3 regions of the Lysinibacillus sp. C5.1 genome follow, and region 2 is predicted to be linked to each of the others. Evidence: predicted binding sites of a transcription regulator. Region 2 holds the regulator's gene; each other region holds the start of a gene.
The links. Region 2 encodes LexA, which represses DNA repair genes until DNA is damaged. Its sites were predicted from a motif close to CGAACATATGTTCG; they were not measured.
Positions count from the first base shown of each region.

Region 1: the regulator LexA is predicted to act here: its motif matches at 4,477-4,490, upstream of recA (recombinase RecA).
Region 3: the regulator LexA is predicted to act here: its motif matches at 2,261-2,274, upstream of parE (DNA topoisomerase IV subunit B).

Region 1 is NZ_CP066226.1:1,134,607-1,142,269, forward strand. Features, by position in the region: gene ymfI (elongation factor P 5-aminopentanone reductase) at 1-175, shown strand, start outside; gene I5435_RS05200 (DUF3243 domain-containing protein) at 224-481, shown strand; gene I5435_RS05205 (DUF3388 domain-containing protein) at 709-1,497, shown strand; gene I5435_RS05210 (helix-turn-helix domain-containing protein) at 1,514-2,425, shown strand; gene pgsA (CDP-diacylglycerol--glycerol-3-phosphate 3-phosphatidyltransferase) at 2,473-3,051, shown strand; gene I5435_RS05220 (competence/damage-inducible protein A) at 3,069-4,328, shown strand; gene recA (recombinase RecA) at 4,572-5,636, shown strand; gene rny (ribonuclease Y) at 6,091-7,650, shown strand.
Region 2 is NZ_CP066226.1:1,296,983-1,304,645, reverse strand. Features, by position in the region: gene tkt (transketolase) at 1-368, opposite strand, end outside; gene I5435_RS05935 (DUF896 domain-containing protein) at 666-899, opposite strand; gene I5435_RS05930 (GNAT family N-acetyltransferase) at 1,072-1,584, shown strand; gene I5435_RS05925 (YneB family resolvase-like protein) at 1,641-2,303, opposite strand; gene yneA (cell division suppressor protein YneA) at 2,303-2,617, opposite strand; gene lexA (transcriptional repressor LexA) at 2,783-3,400, shown strand; gene I5435_RS05910 (GNAT family N-acetyltransferase) at 3,542-3,997, opposite strand; gene I5435_RS05905 (gamma-glutamyl-gamma-aminobutyrate hydrolase family protein) at 4,250-4,972, opposite strand; gene I5435_RS05900 (prepilin peptidase) at 4,985-5,737, opposite strand; gene I5435_RS05895 (DUF2339 domain-containing protein) at 6,035-7,663, opposite strand, start outside.
Region 3 is NZ_CP066226.1:2,479,986-2,487,648, forward strand. Features, by position in the region: gene parC (DNA topoisomerase IV subunit A) at 1-268, opposite strand, end outside; gene parE (DNA topoisomerase IV subunit B) at 265-2,241, opposite strand; gene plsY (glycerol-3-phosphate 1-O-acyltransferase PlsY) at 2,897-3,499, shown strand; gene I5435_RS11970 (HesB/YadR/YfhF family protein) at 3,519-3,809, shown strand; gene I5435_RS11975 (spore germination protein) at 3,953-5,488, shown strand; gene I5435_RS11980 (Ger(x)C family spore germination protein) at 5,517-6,713, shown strand; gene I5435_RS11985 (hypothetical protein) at 6,720-6,950, shown strand; gene I5435_RS11990 (GerAB/ArcD/ProY family transporter) at 6,979-7,663, shown strand, end outside.

The sequences.
Region 1 (7,663 bases), 160 kb from region 2:
TTCGATGAATAATCATTTAAGTAATGAAGAACTACAGTACATTTTAGAAGATATTCCATTAGGTTCAGTCGGTCATACAACAGATGTAGCTGAAATGGTTCGTTTTTATCTGTCAGGAAAAGCAAATTATGTGACAGGACAAATAATTCGATTAAATGGTGGTTGGTACATATAATATCTCTTCTTTTTGCACATACTACATGTGTAAAGGAGGAGGAAACATATGACCATTTTAGAAAACTGGCAAAAATGGACATCTTTTTTAGGACAAAATGTTATGCAGGCTGAATCAAGCGGTATGCCAAAGAAAATGATTCAACAAGCTGCTGTACAAATTGGCGAATATTTGGCGACAAATATCGACCCTAAAAATGAACAAGAACGAGTGCTGTCGGATTTATGGGGCGTTGCCTCTGATGATGAAAAGCAAGCGTTGGCGAATTGTGTCGTAAAACTTGTGCAAAATAAACATGTACAGTAAAAAAAGAGGAGAGCTACTCTCCTCTTTTTTCTATATTAAAAATCGATATTTGCGTGGAAAAGGGAACGTATGTAAGTCTATTTCCGGTGGGACAATAAATTTTAGTAAGAATTTAAAAATAACGCTATAATTCCATGTATTCTAACTTTCCATTACATAAAAAATCAGCTATGATGGAACTTATAAAAGATTTTTTACGTTAACTAATAGGAAGGGAACGAGTGTGTTTGAGCGATTGGTACTTTGAATATGAAATTCAGGTGAATCGCCCTGGATTATTAGGAGATATTGCTTCACTTTTAGGGATGCTTCGTGTCAATATTATATCAATAAATGGTGTCGATGAAGACCGGCGTGGTATGCTAGTGTATACAGACAATGATGAAGCAATTGAGCGTTTTCGTACAATTGTTTCGACAATGGAACATATCCACGTTACTAAATTTCGACAACCAAAACTCCGTGATCGTTTAGCTATTAGGCATGGTCATTATATTCCTCGAGATGCAGATGAAAAAAATACTTTTCGCTTCGTCCGAGATGAACTAGGTATTTTAGTGGATTTTATGGCAGAACTCTTTAAAAAGGAAGGTCATAAACTCATTGGGATACGTGGGATGCCTCGGGTTGGTAAAACGGAATCTATTGTTGCGGCAAGTGTTTGTGCCAATAAAAAGTGGATTTTTTTATCATCTACAATGATTAAACAAACTATTCGTAATAAGCTTGCAGGCGATGAATTCAGTGACAATAATATTTTTATACTGGATGGCATTGTAACACGTCGTTCCGCTGATGAGCGACATTTGCAATTAGTGCGTGAAATGATGAATATGCCTTCGATTAAAGTTGTAGAGCATCCAGATATGTTTGTTCAGCATTCTGAATATAAGATTGAGGATTTTGATTATATCATTGAACTACGGCATCACCCAGATGAAGAAATTACTTATGAAATAATGGAAAAAAATCATATGATGTCCGAATCCGATTCATTTGGAGGATTTAATTTTTAATTTGATATTAAAGTAGGTGTTATTAGTGGCGGAATTAGGGACTCGACTGAAAGAGGCGAGACTGTCTAAAGGCTACAGCTTAGACGATTTACAAGAAATAACAAAAATTCAAAAACGTTATTTAGTAGGTATTGAAGAAGGCAATTATTCAATTATGCCAGGTTCGTTTTATGTACGAGCTTTTATTAAACAATATGCAGAGGCTGTTGGGTTAAATCCAGAGGAAATTTTAGAGACATTTAAAAGCGAATTGCCAGGGACACCGAACGACCAAGTTAGCCAATCATTGACTCAAACTTCAACTAGAAGAAAGGTTTCAAAAACCTCTTCGAATAAAATGATGGAGGCTATGCCGAAAGTCATTGTCGCTTTATTTATTATTGTTATTATCGTGGCAATTTGGGTTCTATTTCAAAATAGAAGCAACTCAGGAACGGGTGAAAGTAATGATACACCACCAGTAATGGAGTACGATAAAAAACCAAAACCAATAGATAATGAAAAAGATAAAGAGGAAGAAGATAAAAAAGCTCAAGCTAATACAGAAAAAGAGCAGACAGAAGATGTAACACCAGATGATAGTAAAACCGAAGAGGTTAAGCAAACGATTTCAGCAGGTACAATCGAAGCAGATGGCGCTACAACATCTTACACTTTAACGGGTACTGATACATTTAAAATACGAATTGAAGTATCAGGACCTACATTTATTGGTATTCGTAACCAACAGCAGCAAGAATTACTGACTGATACGCGTGTGTATAAAGCGGGGGAAATTGTAGAGTTTGATGCAACAGCACAAAGCTATGCACGTATTCGTTTAGGTAATTCTACGCAAGCTAAGGTCTATATTAATGACGAGCTTTTAACGTATGCACAGCAAATCGTAACGCAAAATATTGTCGTCAATTTCAATAAAGAACAGTAGTCATCCTATGATGACTACTTTCTTTCATCATGAAAGGTGTTAGTAAAATGAACATTCCAAATAAAATTACCATTTCACGTATCTTACTTATTCCGTTTTTTGTCATTGTTATGATGTTTGATTTCGGCTGGGGAACAATGACCTTATTTAGTGCAGAGATGCCAGTCCATCATTTTGTGGGAGCTCTTATTTTTATTATTGCATCGACTACGGATTGGGTAGATGGTTACTATGCGAGAAAGTATAATCTTGTAACAACGTTTGGTAAATTTTTAGACCCATTAGCAGATAAGTTACTTGTTTCTGCAGCGTTTATTCTAATGGTAGAGCTTGGTATGGCACCAGCTTGGATTATTATTGTTATTATTAGCCGCGAATTTGCTGTAACTGGCTTACGTTTAATTCTTGCAGGCGGTGGAGAAGTAGTAGCAGCCAATCAGCTTGGCAAGATCAAAACATGGGCACAAATTGTTGCGATTGCAGCAGCCCTTTTACACAATACAATATTTGTGTATTTCGGTATCCCGTTTGATAAAATAATGCTATATATTGCATTATTCTTTACACTATGGTCTGGATGGGATTATTTCTATCTAAATCGACGTGTGTTACTTGAGTCTAAATAAGAAAGGTCTTGTGGATTATGAATGCTGAAATCCTTGCAGTTGGCTCAGAGTTATTACTTGGACAGATTACAAATACAAATGCAAAATTTATTTCAAATCAGCTATCTGAGTTAGGAATTAATGTGTTTTATCATACCGTTGTTGGTGACAATTCAAAACGGTTAGAAGAAGCAATTAGCATTGCGGAATCGCGCGCTAATCTCATTATTTTTTCAGGAGGCTTAGGTCCAACAAAGGATGATTTGACGAAGGAGACGATTGCTCGCCATCTTGGAGTAGACCTTGTATTCGATCAAGTTGCATTGACATATATTGAGGAGTTTTTTGCTAAACGAGGCCGTTCAATGACGGACAATAATCGCAAGCAGGCGCTAATATTAGCAGGTAGTGAGGTGCTTGCTAATCATCATGGTATGGCACCAGGAATGATTTTAACAAAAGATAATTGCACTTATATTTTACTTCCTGGCCCTCCAAAGGAATTAGAGCCGATGTTCCAATTTGAAGCGAAGCCAAAGCTTGGTAAAATGCTTAATGATGGCGGAGTAATTGTGTCTCACGTAATGCGTTTTTATGGTATTGGGGAAGCAGAGTTAGAAGTATATGTACAGGATATTTTAGATACACAAACCAATCCAACGGTTGCCCCGCTAGCAGCTGATGGAGAGGTCACTTTACGCGTAACAGCGAAGGCCCAATCAGAGGACGACGCGCACCAGTTGATTGCTGCAAAAGTGGCAGAAATTCGTGCTATTGTTGGCGACTATCAATATGGCATAAATGATGACTCACTCGCCTCAAAAACGGTGGAAATGTTGCAGGACAATAATTTAACGATTGCTGCGGCAGAAAGTTTAACAGCTGGTTTATTTCAATCAGAGCTGGCTGAAATACCAGGTGTAGGCAATGTGCTCATTGGAGGACTGGTGACCTATACCGAAGATGCGAAAGTAAAGCAGCTTGGCATTTCTCAACAATTACTAGATACGCATGGTATTGTGAGCAGTGAATGTGCTGCGGCAATGGCTAGTGCAGTACGTCAAAAATTTGGTACAAGTATCGGTATCGGACTAACAGGTGCGGCTGGTCCTACAGCACATGACCATCAGCCGGTAGGAACGGTATGGATTGGTATTGCCATAGATGACGAAGAGCCAATTACGTATTTACTTCACTTATCGGGTATGCGCAATACAAACCGATTGCGTGCCGTGAAGTTTACTTGTCACTATTTAATGCAGCAATTGGAAGCACGAGGTTACAAGAAACGTATTTAGCTTGCTTCACAAGTCTATCACTTCTAAAAGTGTAAGATGCATGTACAGGTTATGAAGCTATTACACTAAAAATAGCATTGATTATGATAGTTCAAAATGGGAATTTGGGTAGGAAAAACTTATCCAAATTTTTATTTTGCACAAAAATCGAATAAATGTTCGCTTTTTTCTTGCGTGTTCTCTCAAAAACAAGTATAGTAGAGATAGATAAAAACAGTGAACAGTTTCAAAGGAGGAAAAACAATGAGTGATCGTAAAGCAGCCTTAGAACAGGCGTTAAAACAAATTGAAAAGAATTTCGGTAAAGGCTCTATCATGAAGCTAGGCGAAAAAACAGATTTAGAAATTGCTACATCTTCAAGTGGTTCGCTAGCGCTTGATGCAGCATTAGGTGTTGGTGGCTATCCACGTGGACGTATTATTGAAGTATATGGTCCAGAATCATCAGGTAAAACGACCGTTGCGCTTCATGCGATTGCGGAAGTACAAGCTAAGGGCGGACAAGCAGCATTTATCGATGCTGAACATGCATTAGATCCAATTTACGCTCAAAAATTAGGCGTAAATATTGATGAACTATTACTATCTCAACCAGATACAGGTGAGCAAGCGCTTGAAATTGCAGAAGCATTAGTGCGTAGTGGGGCGATTGATATTATCGTTATTGACTCTGTTGCAGCACTTGTACCAAAAGCTGAAATCGAAGGCGATATGGGTGATTCGCACGTTGGTTTACAAGCTCGTTTAATGTCTCAAGCATTACGTAAGCTTTCAGGTGCGATTAATAAGTCTAAAACAATCGCTATTTTCATTAACCAAATTCGTGAAAAAATTGGTGTTATGTTCGGAAATCCAGAAACAACTCCTGGTGGTCGTGCGCTAAAATTCTATAGCTCAGTTCGTTTAGAAGTACGTCGTGCTGAAGCAATCAAACAAGGTAATGACATTATGGGTAACCGTACGAAAATTAAAATTGTCAAAAATAAAGTAGCGCCACCATTCCGTACAGCTGAAGTTGATATTATGTATGGTGAAGGGATTTCTAAAGAAGGCGAAACGGTGGATTTAGGTGTAGAATTAGACATCGTTCAAAAAAGTGGATCTTGGTATGCATATGGTGATGAGCGTCTAGGCCAAGGACGTGAAAACGCAAAACAATATTTAAAAGAAAACCCTGCTATTTTAGAAGAAATTGCAAATAAAATTCGTTCTTCTTATGGCATAGCTGCATCATCTTATACCATTGCTGCACATGATGATGAGGAAATGGATGAAGAGTTAATGCTTCTTCTTGAAGATGACAAATAATAATACATCGTTCTCACTCTAATGGGGTGAGGACGATTTTTTTGTTTTCATTGTAGTTTCATAGGCATGAATTGCGCTTGACCGTCTGCTAAAGTATAGCCAGTAAGAAAGAAGTCTTCGTTTTGTCAAAGAAAGTGAAAATAATTGTATTAAGATGTACGTAATTGTGGTAATAATTGTATTGACACCTTTGTCCCAAATAAATTCATTTTTAAGGAGCATAGGTATTTTATCTAGCACAAAAGATACAGTAAATTTATAGTCCTTATGGATATGACTTACTTTTTTTCTTTCAGATAGGCGAACAGATGCCCGTCTATCCTTGACAGAGCTTGGGGCTAGCTATACAATTAAATATGTATAATTTCTGAATTATGACTTTAAAATAGGCAGTACAATTTTTGTATGCGCCGACTGAAACTGTATTACCCAAATAGCAAGAGGAGGTGTTCATATGGATGGAATTACTATCATCTCCGCTTTGCTTGGACTCATCGTTGGTGCCGCTGTTAGCTATATCTACATGAAAAAAGTGAATGACTCAAAAATCACTGGTGCTAAACATGTCGCTGAAACAATCGTTGAAGAAGGAAAACGAGAAGCGGAGGCATTAAAGAAAGAAGCACTACTTGAAGCCAAAGATGAAACTCACAAATTTCGCACTGAAGCCGAAAATGACATTCGTGACCGTCGTTTAGAACTTCAAAAACAAGAGAACCGTTTATTGCAAAGAGAAGAGAATCTTGATCGCAAGGATGATGCTCTAAATAAGAGAGAAGCCGGCTTAGAGCGTAAAGAACAAGCTCTAGCTGAAAGACAACAGCATATTGAACAGATGGAAAGCAAAGTGGACGAGCTCGTTGCAGCGCAAAAAACAGAGCTAGAGCGCATTTCTGCATTAACAAGAGATGAAGCTAAGACTATTATCTTAAGTGAAGTAGAAAAAGAGCTAGCAACTGATATTGCAGTGATGACGAAGGAATCTGAAACGCGTGTGAAAGAGGAATCTGATAAAAAGGCGCGTGAAATTTTATCATTGGCACTACAACGCTTTGCTGCAGATCACGTAGCAGAAACAACTGTTTCTGTTGTGAACTTGCCAAATGATGAAATGAAGGGCCGTATTATTGGTAGAGAGGGTCGAAATATCCGTACACTCGAAACGTTAACAGGTATCGATTTAATTATCGATGATACGCCAGAAGCTGTTATTTTATCTGGTTTTGATCCAATTCGTCGTGAAACGGCTCGACTTGCACTTGAAAAGCTGGTACAGGATGGTCGTATTCACCCTGCTCGAATCGAAGAAATGGTTGAAAAATCTCGTCGCGAGGTAGATGAACAAATTCGTGAAACAGGGGAACAAACGACATTTGAAATCGGCATCCACAATCTACACCCTGACCTAATGAAGATTTTGGGCCGCATGAAATATCGTACAAGCTACGGGCAAAACGTCCTAAAACATTCGGTGGAGGTAGCATATTTAGCAGGCTTACTAGCTGCTGAACTTGGTGAAGACGTAGCGTTAGCTCGTCGTGCTGGCTTATTGCATGATATAGGGAAAGCAATCGACCACGAAGTTGAAGGAAGCCATGTTGAAATCGGCGTGGAGTTAGCAACGAAATATAAAGAACATCCTGTTGTTATTAACAGTATCGCTTCTCACCATGGTGATACAGAAGCAACATCTGTCATTGCAGTATTAGTAGCTGCAGCTGATGCATTATCAGCAGCGCGTCCTGGTGCTCGAAGTGAGACACTGGAAAACTATATTCGCAGACTAGAAAAATTAGAAGAGATTTCTGAAAGTTACGATGGTGTTGAAAAATCATATGCCATCCAAGCAGGACGTGAAATCCGTATTATTGTTCAACCAGAAAAAATTGACGATTTAGCTTCTCATCGACTTGCGCGTGATATTCGTAAGCGCATTGAAGAAGAACTAGATTATCCAGGACATATTAAAGTAACTGTTATCCGCGAAACACGTGCAGTGGAGTACGCGAAATAATAAAATATAAGAC
Region 2 (7,663 bases):
GCAATCCCTTGTCCAAGTGGACCTGTTGTTGCCTCTACCCCAACCGTATGGCCGTATTCTGGATGTCCTGGAGTTAATGAATCCCATTGACGGAAGTTTTGAATTTCTTCCATTGGTAGGCCGTAACCGCCAAGGTGAAGTAGGCTATATAAAAGCATAGAGCCATGACCTGCTGAAAGTACGAAACGATCGCGGTTATACCATTTTGGATTTGCCGGATTATGGCGAAGTTGTTTTGTCCAAAGCGTATAAGCCATTGGCGCTGCCCCCATTGGTAAGCCTGGGTGACCTGAATTTGCTTTTTCAATTGCATCAATTGACAATGTTCGGATAGCATTAATCGCTAGTTGGTCCGCATGTTGAGTCATTATGTTGTGACATCCTTTCTCGTCCTATATATTGTTCTACTACAGTTTAGTCAACATTGTCCTAGAAAACAATGCTTTTGTTATACTATTTGAGATTTATGACATACTTTATCATCATTCTGTAACTTAGACATAGCAATGATAGAAATAACGACAAAATTACTGCCTATTTTGGAGGAAGGTTTAACAAATAAAAAAAGAAACCTTCTTCAGTGAGGGCAAGGATTTTGCTAGAAATCTATAGTGAAATGTCCACGCGAAATGTGTTTGCTTACATCCTGCATGAAATGTGTCATATTAATTTAGAAATTTATTTTTTTTCGCTTGTTTTACCTTCTCAGGCGTTACGTCATTACCTTCTTGATCGACAACTTTAACATTTTCAATTGTATTGCGCATCGTTGCTCTAAATGTATCTAAATATTCTTTGCGAAGGGATGTACGCTCTTTCGCTTCTTCTTCCGTTAAACTGCCCGCTTTAGCTTTTGCTGCTAATTCATTGATTCGATTAATTTTTTCTTTGGATAACATCGTTACACACCTTTCAATACCTTGATGACTTCAGTATGCAAAGTATAGCATGCTTTCCCTTAAAATGCAGTTATACCAACCCTTAATCACACAGCTTAGCCACAATTTACATGACTTCCAAATGTTAGTAGTGTATAACTATTAATAAAGAACACATATTGGGGGAAATAAGGTGAACATTACAACACAGCGATTACATATCCGAAAATTTGAAATACAAGATTGGCAGGCTGTTGTTAACTATATGTCCGATCAAACCGTGATGCACTATATGCCAGAAGGCGTTTTAACTGCACAACAAGTGCAAAAATTTATATCAGATAATCGTGATGAAGCAAAGCATTTCGCCATTGTTTTACAGGAGCAGTCACAGGTTATCGGTCATCTCGTATTCCATCCTTACTTTGGCGAACATACATATGAAATTGGATGGGTGTTAAATCCTGCGTATTATCGTAAAGGCTATGCGTCGGAGGCAGCACAAGCACTATTAGATTACGGCTTCACGAAAATGAAGCTTCATCGAATCATCGCCACATGTCAGCCCGAAAATATCGCTTCTTATCGCGTTATGGAAAAAATCGGCATGCGTCGTGAAGGATTTTTCAAAAAATGTATACCACATGGTGACGATTGGTGGGATGAGTACTATTACGCTATTTTGCAGGAAGAATGGCAAAGTTGAGCTCTCTACTACACTTCAAGACTGTTAGTAGAATAAAAAAAGACTAGCAGTGCAAATTATTTGCCTGCTAATCTTTCTTGATGTTCTTGATAGCGCCTATGTACGGTTGCCTTACTAACTTCGAAGCCAAGACCTCTAAGTGTCATGGCTATTTCTTCAAAAGTAAAGCCCCGATTTCGCAACTTCACAATTTCTTCTACCGGTACTTCCTTGCGCTCCTGACCATTTGGATTGCCACGATTGGACAAGTTATTTTCTGGACGATAGCCATTTTCTACTGCCCGACGCATACCGCGGCGAATTTTCGCATTATGAATTTTACGCTGATACTCCTCTACAATCGCTAATATTTCAAGCAACATCGTGTCCATCTCATTTAATTGGACAGGCCCCGCATCTCGCATCGAAAAAACATCTGTATCTGTTTTTTGCAATAAATGGAGTACAGCCATTCGCGCATTCCCACGCCCTAAACGTGTTTCATCTTGCACAAATAATGCTTGAATTTCTTTTTCTTTAATAAAATCGAGCATCTCCAGTAAACCTTCGCGTTCCACATCATAACCACTATGTTTGTCCTGAAAAACCTGTATCACTTCATAGTTTTGTTCCTTGGCATAACGCAGCAATTCTTCTTGTTGTCGTTCTAATGAAGAACTTTGGGTCTCTTTTTCCGTACTAACCCGGCAGTACAGTACAGCCGTTCGTTTTTTATTCATCATTTTCCACTTCTCGCAATTTCAATAGAATTGGTGGGCATCTTATTGTCACCCACTACGGGTATAACGAGTGATTTCCCTGCAACAATATTAACGCTATGTAATTCGTTCTCGGCTTTCACAAGGTTAATCCAGTCATCCGTACCCATTTTACCACGGTATTGTTCGGCTAACGACCATAAGCTATCGCCATGCTCTATATGAATTTCAGTGTAGGTAATGTCTCCAGGATCAGTTATAAAAAGATAGCCTGCAAATAAGAAAATTGCGCCCAATAAAATTGAAATATGTGTATTTTTTTTAAACCAATTCATGCATCATATCCCCTTTTTAGAATGTTTGTTCGGAATGAATGTTCTTATAATAAAGCGAACAAACGTTTTTGTCAAACACTTTTCGAACCTATGTTTGCATAAGTGTTCGCATTCTGCTATACTATCTAGTAAGAAGAATGATATGAAAAAAAGAGGTGAGCAATCATGAAAAAAGTTTCGAAAAGACAAGAAGACATACTAGCGTTTATCAAAGAAGAAGTACGCGCAAAGGGCTATCCACCATCTGTACGTGAGATTGGTGAAGCAGTTGGACTTGCATCAAGCTCAACAGTTCATGGACATTTAGCTCGTTTAGAGCAAAAAGGCTTTATTCGACGAGATCCTACTAAACCGCGTGCAATTGAAATTTTAGAGCCTGAGGATTCGATTCAAAAGCAAAGTGTTATCCATGTACCACTTGTAGGGAAGGTTACTGCTGGATCTCCAATTACAGCGATTGAAAATATCGACGAATATTTCCCTTTACCGGATATTTACGGGACAAGCGAAGATCAGTTATTTATGCTAGAAATCATGGGTGAATCGATGATTGAGGCAGGAATTTTTGACGGGGACTTAGTCATCGTCAAGCAAAAGGCAACAGCCGATAACGGTGATATCGTCGTAGCCATGACCGAAGAAGATGAAGCAACTGTCAAACGCTTCTTTAAAGAAAAAAATCATTTCCGCTTACAGCCAGAGAACGCTACAATGGAACCGATTATTGTAGACCAAGTTTCGATTTTAGGACAAGTTGTCGGCTTATATCGCCGTGTACATTAATGCATTCTTATACTAATTTCGCGAAAAAATAATGTTCGATTAGGAAAGCCACGAAATGTTGATGGGATAACATTCGTGGCTTTTGCATGTGTGCTCAAACTTACATTTAGGAGCGTTTGATGGCATATATCATTAAGTTCATCAACGTGATAACGATTGTTTAATGTTCTTATGTAGAAAGATGATTCTTTCTATTTCTTCAAAACCATTTTTTTTATAAAATTCTTCGGCAGGTATCCCTCTATCTGTCAGCAGTACAATGTTATCTATTTTGTTATTATCGAGTTCTTTAATTAAATGATTTAACAGCGCTCTTCCAATTCCCTTATTCTGCTGTTGTTGTTTTACGTACATTTCATTAATAAAGAATTCATCTCCGCTCCACCAAACTCTATTGACTCCTAAAATACAGCCTAAAATCTCGTCATTTTCTATTGCTAAAACGCCTAAGAATCCAGGTGTCTGATAAAAATCTAATAAATATTTTTTAGCTTGCGAAAATGTCCATTTATCATTCCAAGGCGCATCATTAAATACTTCAATAAATGTTTCGGTACATTTACTTAAATCCTCTTCCACTAATAATTTATATTCCATTACAACCACCCCTTTATTTAACATATAAATACAATTATAACATTTATTATTAATCCTTTGTTTCACTGTAATTACCTGAAGAAACTCTGCGTAACTGCCTTTTGCCTTGAAGTAATTATCAATTTGCATAGTTAGAATTTCTCTTAAACTATACCTCCAATTATGACAATAAAAATACAGCCTTTTCTATGTGAAAGACTGTATTTAAAGGCTAAACTATTAAATTTTCGTTTGGTTTCTTAGCTGTCATCCCTATGCTTCTCTTTTATATAGCATGCTCGCTTTAACGAAAGCTGAAAAAAGTTTTTGTGCAGCAATATCTCCTACAATTGCCTGTTCTTCTGGGTGCCACTGAACTGCTAGACAAAACGGAAACTCTTCATGGACCACCGCTTCGACTAGACCATCACTAGATTTTGCTGCAACGACTAGCTTCTCTGCTAAAACATTTACTGCTTGATGATGAAAGGAATTAACAGCAATTTTTTCTTCTTCAATAATTGTTTTTAACAATGTATGAGGTGTTATGTGAACATAATGCGTTGCGACGCCACGAGCTGCTTGTTGTGCATGTTTTAACAGTTTACTACTATGATATTCACTATCAACATCTTGGTATAATGTTCCACCTAATGCAACATTGAGCATTTGAATACCACGGCAAATACCGAATATCGGCATTTTCCTTGTAAAGGCTGCATTAAGTAAGGCCAGTTCCACCTTGTCTCTCTCCGGGTGTATCTTTCCTAGCCTTGGTAAAGGTTCAGCACCAAATTCAAATGGATGAACATCGTGCCCACCCGATAAAAGTAAACCATCCGTTAACGATAGAATTTGTGCCGCATCTTCCTCTACCCCCAGCGGAATAATAAATGGGATCCCTCCAGCCTCAATAATGCTTTCGCTATAGGCTACATTTAATCTCGATGATAAATCATCTTCCGCAAACGCCGTTATACCTATAATTGGTTTCATCTATCTCCCTCCTTACCATAATCCTACATACCACTGTATTATGACATTTCCATAGAAATACACTATGACCGCTGCTAGTGCGATGGCAGGGCCAAATGGAATCGCTGTTTTTCTACCTTGCTGGCGCACTTGCAGCACAATCATTCCAGCAACCATTCCAATAACGGCTGCTATAAATAATGTCAATAGTGTGTGGATTGTACCTAATACAAGGCCGAGTAAAAAGAATAATTTTATGTCGCCACCACCAATTCCACCACGCGACACAACTGCGATACTATATACTACGCCAAAGCCAACGACAGCACCTACAATACTATCCCACCAAGGCGTCAAAGGCGCTAGCATACGCCCAATCACCAATAATGGCAAAAAGCACAATAGCACTTTATCTGGTATAAGCATATAGGTAATATCCGATACAACCACAATCACCAATAATGAAATCAATAATAATGCCACGATAAATTGTTCACTAAATCCATATTGCCAATATGAAAAGGCAAATAATATCCCGGTCAGCAGCTCGATGAATGGATAAATCCATGCAATTTTTTGCCCGCAGCTACGACATTTGCCTCCTAAAAATATATAGGACAATACAGGTATTAAATCTATTGCCGTCAATTGCCTCTGACAGGTCGTACAGTGCGATGGTGGTTGGATTAGCGACTCCTTCATCGGCACACGTAAACCTACCACATTAAAAAACGAACCAAATACAAGTCCAAATACGAATACAAGTATTGTATAAGCCATTTCCATTTTTCTTACCCCCTAAACTAACATAGTGCTTATACTTGTTGTCCTTTATAATAAGGTTGTGACCTCGACGGTCGTGGTAATAGTAGACTCTACATTCTGCTAATGTTTCTAGTTTGATTTCACTATTGGTGAATGATAATTATAAAATTCTACAGCCGCTATGCGTGTTCCTGTCACCACTTTATTGACAATAATACTTTCAAAGAGCACGTATTTGAGTGGCTTTTTTACGCCAAAACAAATTTACCGTAAAATAAAAGACCATTTACTAGTCACACTAGTAAACAGTCTTTATTTTTATTTCCTCAACAATCTGCCCGACAGTAGCATGCCGATGCCACCAATTGAGATGAAAAGTATTGCGCGTATTAATAAATCGAGTGCGGATAAGTCGAAGAATATCAGCTTTATAAAGGCGATGGCTAATATGATAAAGCCGGAAAGTCGAAGCATTCGTAAGTGCCGCACTGCGCCAAGCCAAAGTGATAGGCTTGCCGTGAGAAAGAGCGTAATTGTTGTTAGTGCAATGCTAAGCTTCCAATCTAGTAAGTCGTTATAAGCAAGTTGTGACACAAGACCACATACTGCTAGCATCGCACTTACTACACCTATACTAACAATGGCATCTAAAAATTTCGGCATATAGTCTTGATAGATTCGATAAATACGTCCCTTCATGAGCAAATCCAGGATGATAGCCTTAATCGTAGCAATGAAGGTTAACCGTGTCATAATATTGAGCCATTCAATCCCCTGTATATTAGAAGGAATAACGTTTAACATAAATGTAAATAACAAGAATAACACAGTCAGCACTGGCGTTAATGCCCGCCCTTTAAATGTTACTGGTAGAAACAGTGACACTACAAACAACAATACAATGCTAATACTCATTAGATGTGGGGTATTACTAGCACTTACAATATAAACACTATCCAGCTTGCCTATATAGGCGATAAAGTAACTAGCTGTAATAACTGCTATTATATCAAGCACATATAAATCTTTCATCCATTTCTCAAAGGCATTTAATGTTTCTTTACGACGTAATGCATACATATAAATAACGAAGAGATATACCCCTGGCATCAATAAAGCGAGATGTTCTATACTAAAAAATGGGGTTGGCTCGTGTATAACAAAGCTAACAATCATTGCCACGAAAAACCCTATTGAACTGACAACTTTCATCACACTTGCTCGAAGTCGCAAGCTCATCATAACGCCTGCAAATAGTATGAATGGAAGAAGTAAATCATCTACTTTTTCTGGTATATTCATAATCAACAGCGTATTACAAAGTGTAATAAATGCGAGTGTTACGGCACTATCAAATGCCTCCTGCCATTTTTGCTTATAGCCATAACCCGCTATAACTATAAATAACATACATAAACCGAACAGTAGGAGCTCTTTATAATCAAGTGGACTACTTATCAAGTTCATCATTAGTAAGCTAAAGACCCCTAAACTAAATTGCAGTCCAACATAAATATGCTTCCACTTCGATTCAACATTATACAAGCGACACCAACTCGTGTAGAAAATAGCGAGTGTCATGAACAAACCTAAGGCAAACATTCCTTGATTATCATTATTCATAAAGGCGACAATACTAATTGCCAAAATTGAGAAAAAAGTAGCGACATAAAGCGCAATTTTTTGTTTATGTTGAAGAATAACAAATTGCAACATTGTAAATAAGACAATGACAAAGAATAATATAATGTATGCGCTAAAATCCATGTATTCTAGTAAATAAGGTAATAACAATGAGGTGAAACTGACAAATAAAGTAAGTACCTCATTTTTCTTTAGATAGCTGATTGCTATGCCATAGCCAATGAATAGGATGGCAATAAACAATGCTAATGTTAAGCCCAATACATCGTATAGCATAGCACCAGCAGCAGTAGTTAAAATACC
Region 3 (7,663 bases), 1.2 Mb from region 2:
GCACCATCGCTTCATATACCGAACTATCACCGTGTGGATGATAGTTACCGATTACATTCCCGACCGTTTTGGCAGACTTACGGAACGGTTTATCGTTCGTATTGCCTTCTGTATACATCGCAAATAAAATACGTCGCTGTACAGGTTTAAGACCGTCGCGCGCATCTGGCAACGCTCGGTCTTGAATAATATACTTACTATAACGACCAAAACGGTCTCCCATTACTTCTTCTAATGGTAAATCTTGAAACTTTTCCGTACTACTCATGCTTGGTCCTCCTCTTGTTGGATGAATTCATTGTCTAAAATATTCGAATCATCCTCCATGCCGAAGTTAACATTTGCTTCGATCCATTTACGGCGCGGCTCTACCTTATCGCCCATTAACGTTGTCACGCGACGCTCAGCACGTGCCCCATCTTCAATCGTGACACGAATTAACGTCCGTGTCTCAGGGTTCATCGTTGTATCCCACAGTTGGTCAGCATTCATCTCACCAAGTCCTTTATAACGTTGTAGGATATAGCCTTTCCCCACTTTTTTAATGGCTTTTTGTAAATCATTTTCGGTCCAAGCATATTCAATGACCTCTTTTTTCCCTACACCCTTTGATACTTTATAAAGTGGTGGTAACGCAATAAATACTTTACCAGCCTCAATTAATGGGCGCATATAACGATAGAAGAATGTTAATAGGAGCACCTGAATATGTGCGCCATCCGTATCAGCATCGGTCATAATGACAACTTTATCGTAGGCTGAATCTTCTACTGAGAAATCCGCTCCAACTCCTGCACCAATAGCATGAATAATTGTGGAAATCTCCTCGTTTTTCATAATATCTTGGAGCTTCGCTTTTTCGGTATTAATGACTTTACCGCGCAACGGTAAAATCGCCTGAAACGTACGATCTCGCCCTTGTTTCGCTGAACCGCCAGCAGAATCACCTTCGACTAAATATAATTCGTTTTTCGCAGCATTGCGAGATTGTGCAGGTGTTAGCTTTCCTGAAAGAATCGTACTTCCTTTTTTACTTTTCTTCCCGTTACGAGCATCTTCGCGTGCTTTTCGCGCCGCTTCACGTACTTGTTGCGCACGAATCGCTTTTCGCACAAGCGATGCAGACAATTCCGCATTTTCTTCTAGCACATATAAAACTTGTTCAGAGACAACACTATCGACTACCGAACGCGCTTCACTTGTACCGAGCTTTCCTTTCGTTTGCCCCTCAAATTGTAGTAAATGTTCAGGAATACGGACAGAAACAATTGCTGCTAAACCTTCGCGAATATCTGTCCCTTCAAGATTTTTATCTTTATCTTTTAGTAATCCTATTTTCCGTGCATATTCATTGAAAACTCTTGTCAAGGCAGCTTTTGCACCGGTTTCATGCGTACCACCATCACGTGTACGGACGTTGTTTACAAACGATAAGATTGTTTCTGAATAACCATCGTTGAATTGGAAGGCAAATTCAACTTCGATATCGTCTTGCTCACCCTCTACATATTTGACAGGATGAAGAACATCTTTTTCCTCATTCAAATACGCAACGAAAGCTTCAATGCCGTTTTCGTAAAAGAAAACATCACCTTTGCCTTCCTCGCGTTGATCAATTAACTCAATTTTTAATCCTTTTAATAAAAATGCAGACTCACGTAAACGTTCTGCCAGTGTATCATAATTAAATTTTGTGACGGAAAAGATCGTGTCATCTGGCAGGAAATGTACAAGTGTGCCTGTTTGCTTTGTCTGTCCGATTTCTTCTAAAGTCGTCACAGGATGTCCACCGTTTTCAAAACGCTGTTTATATTTTTTGCCATCGCGATGAATCGTCACTTCTAAAAATGTCGATAAGGCATTAACAACGGATGAGCCAACACCGTGTAAGCCGCCACTCGTTTTATAGCCGCCTTGTCCAAATTTACCACCTGCATGTAAGACTGTGAAAATAATTTCAGGGGTAGGTTTGCCCATTTTATGCATACCTGTTGGCATTCCACGTCCAAAATCGCGAACGCTTAAACTTTGATCTTTATGAATTGTGACAATGATATGAGAACCAAAGCCAGCAAGTGCTTCATCCACCGCATTATCTACGATTTCATATACAAGGTGATGAAGTCCTCTGCCATCTGTGGAACCGATATACATGCCGGGTCGCTTTCGTACCGCTTCTAATCCTTCTAATACTTGAATTGCGTCATCATTATAGACGCTAGGTGACTGTTTATTCGCCAAAAGATTCCCCTCCAAAAAACAAACGCATGTTCTGATTACGTTCTCATCCTAATAATAATAGCATTTCCTGTCAATAGCTAGTGACAGATATATATTTTTTTAATTACGCTACAACGTAATTGCTTCTATGAACTTTGTTTAGAGGCCAATCAAGGGCAGGCTGCTGTCATGAATGACGGCACTTATTTTAAGCTTACTGCCTTGTACGACCAAACAAAAATCCACGACAACTGTAGAGGCGCTATCTTCACTAAAGCGAGCATTGAACGCCTTCTAATTACTTAACATTACAGCCTACCAAAACATCATCGGTAGGCGTTTTCTGTTGAGTGATGATTTTTAATAGCTTCACAAGAGAAATTAAAGATAGACTTCTATTCTACCAAAGGAATGTATGATTGACAAAATTGCCATTTTACCTATATTTTAAGAAAGCACTTAGGTATTAATACAATACTAGTTCCGAATAACCGTACATAAGCTATCATAAGCCTGTGACTTTTGAAATCATGAAGTACTATTTCCTTTTGTATTGAATTCAAGGCTCATGATGAAATCTCCTTCATATCATTGTAGATTAAAGAGAAAAAGTGTAAAATACTTGTTACAAACTATTAGTACCAAGTGTTATTATTTGGATGAAAGGAGTCCACCTATGTTAAACGGACTTATTATTTTATGTGCCTATCTCATCGGCTCTATACCTTCTGGGTTATGGATTGGCAAAATATTTTACAAAACAGATATTCGCGAGCATGGTAGTGGCAATTTAGGGGCTACCAATACTTTCCGTATATTAGGAAAAAAAGCGGGTTTAGTGGTGACGGTGATGGATGTTTTAAAAGGAACAGCAGCCGTGTTACTAGTGACGCTACCAGTATTTGCTGATGTCACGATCCACTCACTTATTTTAGGGCTTGTTGCGGTCATTGGACATATGTTCCCAATCTTTGCAAATTTCCGTGGCGGTAAAGCGGTTGCTACTTCAGCTGGCGTCCTTCTAGGCTATTCTTGGCCTTTATTCATTTTACTATTCATCACTTTTATCGTAACATTAAAGCTCACGAAAATTGTCAGCCTCACATCCATGATTGCGGCACTCGTCGCATTAATTTATTCGATAATCTATTATTTTGTGACAGGCGACTTTGCATTAGGGATTTTAGTAGCCTTTTTATTTACCTTTATCATTTATCGACACCGAGCAAATATTTCGCGCATTAAAAATGGCACGGAGCCAAAAGTTAAATGGCTTTAAAAATGAAAGGAGTTCTCGCATGAATATCGCACTGACAGCGCAAGCTTTACAATGGTTTAAAAATGAAATGGAAGTCGAAAAAGGTGATTCAATTCGCTTTTATGCTAGATATGGTGGCTCAAGTCCATTTCATGAAGGTTTTTCCCTAGGGATGACACGTGAAGAACCAATTGAGATAGGCGTTCAAACTGTAGTAGACGATGTCACATACTATATTGACGAAAAAGATTTATGGTTTTTTAACGATTATACCTTACACGTTGATGTAGACGAACAACTTCACGAATTAAAGTATGACTATAAAAAATAACACAGTATTTCCTTTCGCTATTGAAAGGAAATGCTGTTTTTTTTTCAAAACTAAACCATCTTAAGTTAACTCGTTTTGGTTTAGCTCTCCGCAAAATTGACCATCCTCATACTAGTCAATCTATACTCTGAGGAGGAATATAAATGCCCGTTTCAGAAAACAACAATACCTCCCAACAGCCATTATCGAATTTACTGCACACTTCGCTTTCAGAAAATATTTTTACAATCAAAGAAGCACTTGGTCATAGTAATGATGTGATTATTCGTGAAATTATTATCGACAAACTTGATTGTTTAGCTATCGCCATTATCAACATTGATGGTATTTCTGACAAAACTGTTATTACGGATTTTATACTTGAAAATCTACTGCTTGAAATTGACAACGAACCGGAAAATAAAATTGACAACATAAATGACTATATGAAAAAACATTGTTTAGCGGTAGGTGATGTAAAAGATCTTTTTGATTTTACCGCATTATTTACGTCCATTTTAAATGGTGAGACCGTCATTTTATTAGCAGGGCAATCCGTGGCAATTGGAACAGATACTAAAAACGCAAAAGATCGAGCCGTCACCGAGCCACAAACAGAATCTGTGATTAGAGGGCCCCGCGAATCTTTTACTGAAACATTGCGGACCAACACAGCACTCATTCGTCGCAAAATAAAAAGCCCTAATCTTTGGATAAAATCTCGGGTCATAGGAGAGGTAACCCAAACAGATGTAGCTGTTATGTATATCAATGGCATAGCCAATGACAAAATTGTACAAGAGGTGCTTGACCGACTAGATCGAATTAAAATTGATGGTGTATTAGAAACCGGCTATATTGAGGATTTTATTCAGGACTCGAAATATTCCATATTTCCAATGATTTATAATACAGAACGGCCAGATGTTATTGCCGGTGAATTATTAGAAGGTCGAATTGCGATATTAGTGGATGGAACACCTCTTGTGTTAACCGTCCCTGTCGTATTTACATCCTTTTTACAGGCTGCAGAAGATTATTACCAAAATTGGATTATTAGTTCCCTAATCCGCCTTTTACGTTTTTTTGGTATTTCGCTTGCATTAATTATGCCTTCTTTATATGTGGCTATTACGACCTTTCATCAAGAAATGCTTCCGACGCCAATGCTTATTAGTATCGCTTCACAGCGAGAAGGCGTGCCCTTCCCCGCCGTCGTTGAAGCACTAATTATGGAAGTTGCCTTTGAAATATTGCGAGAGGCAGGTCTACGGATGCCAAGAACGATTGGTCCAGCCGTATCCATTGTCGGTACGTTAGTAATAGGACAAGCTGCCGTGGAAGCTGGCGTAGTATCCGCGGTGATGGTCATTATCGTGGCATTAACAGCCATTTGTAGTTTCCTGTTTCCTTCTTACAGCTTATCAAATACGATTCGTGTCCTACGCTTCCCTCTTATGATATTAGCTGCGATTTTTGGTTTATTTGGGGTGATGTTCGGCATTATGATGATTATCCTTCATTTATGTAGTTTAAGATCTTTTGGTGTTCCATATATGAGTCCATTCGGGCCATTAATTGTAAAAGACCAAAAAGATGCGATGGTCTTGTTCCCACGCAGAAAGTTATTGACAAGACCCCGACTGGTTAGTCAAAAAAATAATGTTCGAGAACAACAATATCACGAAAAAAAGAACTAAACATTAAAGTGCAAATGAGGAATCCATCATGTCAAACAGAAAGATGATTTTGTTATTCTTAATCCTCACTTTATTATTGAGTGGTTGCTGGAGTAAGCGAGAATTAAACGAATTAGCAATCGTCGTGGCACTAGGTATCGATAAGGTCGATGAGGATTTTGAAGTTTCCATTCAAGTAGTAGATCCGAGTCAAATTTCTTCAAAGCAACCATCCAGTGGACGCGCACCCGTTGTTACCTACCATGCTAAAGGAAAAAGTGTGTTTGAGGCCATTAGAAGAATGACAACGTTAACACCTCGGAAACCTTATTTTGCTCATTTGCAAATTGTCGTAATAGGTGAAGAATTAGCAGAGGCAGGCTTAAACGAACCACTAGATTTTATTGCAAGAGATCATGAATTTAGAAACGACTTTGATCTTGTAGTATCTCATAAAACAGCGGCAAAAGAAGTGCTGAATGTCTTAACACCCATTGAAAAAATGCCCGCCAATAAATTATTAAATTCGATCAAGGTGTCGGAAAAATCATGGGGCTCAACCTTATCTGTTCGCACAGATGAATTGCTCAACACCCTTAGTGGTAAAGAAAAAAGTGCCGTTTTATCAGCAGTTGAGATACAAGGAGATTTGCAATTAGGGATTGACCAAACCAATGTAGAAAGAATTAAAACACCTGTTATTTTAAAATATGCGGGTATCGCTATGTTTAAAGAGGATAAATTAGTCGGGTTATTATCAGAAGATGACAGTATTTATTTTAATTACTTGAATAACAAAATTAAAAGTACAGTAGAAGTTCTCGCGTGCCCTAAAGGTGGAGAGTTATCCACTGAAATTACGAGTTCGTCCTCCAAAATTAAAGGGACTTTCAAAAATGGTACGCCGCACATCACGATAAAAATTGATGTTACGCAAAATATTGGTGAAGTGAATTGTGCCATTAATTTAACCCAAAACCACACCATTCAACAGATCGACAAAAAGACAGCAGAAAAGATAAAAGCACATACAGAAAAAACTTTAGCTATTATTCAGAAAAATTATAAGCTCGATTTATTAGGTTTTAGCGAGGCACTCCATCGCAGCGATCCGAAAAAGTGGGAAAAGATTCATAAAGAATGGTCAACACTTTATCCAACTGTACCTGTTACGATCGATGTACAGGTCACAACTCAAGGATTAGGAACAATCCAAAACTCATTATTGTACAATTCAAAGGAGTAACTCACGATGTTCATTAGCATGATCGTCATACTTGTTTCGTTGATGATTGCTTATATTATGATTCCCCCATTGTTGAAAAAAGGCGAAAAAAAAACAATATTCGCCTTTTCTATTTTATTGTTTATAGGCGCCATTTTAAATATCGCCATTGGTTTAAAAATAAATATCCCTAGCCCATTAGATTTTATTACATTTATTTTTACACCTATTAGGAAAATGTTATTATCATTTTTTTAATAAGAATGACTAGAAAGGGTAGTGACTAATGGAAAAACAATTACTTAGTGCCAGACAATTTACAATCATTACCCTTCTCCATTCTATCGGGACGGCCATATTAATTGTGCCAGCGAGCATTACAAAGCAGCTTCATCAAGATGCATGGATTGGCGCAACTATTGGCGTCTTATTAAGCTCTTTAATTGTAAAATTGTATACAAGCCTTGGAACTCAAACACCGCACCTTACGTTTGTCGAAGCAAATGGAAAAATTTTAGGTAAATTTTTTGGAACTTTGACCTCTCTAGGGTTTATCACTCTCGCATTTTTTTCAGCTAGTGAATTGTTATATTTTATTGGCATCTTTATGCAAACAGAAGTAATGCCCGAGACACCTACTTTGTCCTTTGCTGTATTATTTACCATTATTCTTGTTTTTGCATCGTTTCTAGGCATTGAAGTGTTTGCACGGTCAGCAGAAATCCTATTTCCTATATTTCTATTTATATTTATTGTATTTCTTGTTTGTATTTCGCCTCAAATTAATATTGAAAATATCCAACCTATTTTTGAAACAAAGACAACATCTTTAATAACCGGTATTCTTAAATTTATGAGTATTTTTTCATTCCCGCTCGTTATGTTACTTATGATTTTCCCTTCTGCTGTTAATATACCGAAAGCAGCACAAAAAGGATTTTATTTCGGCACGCTCTGCGGAGGAATTGTAT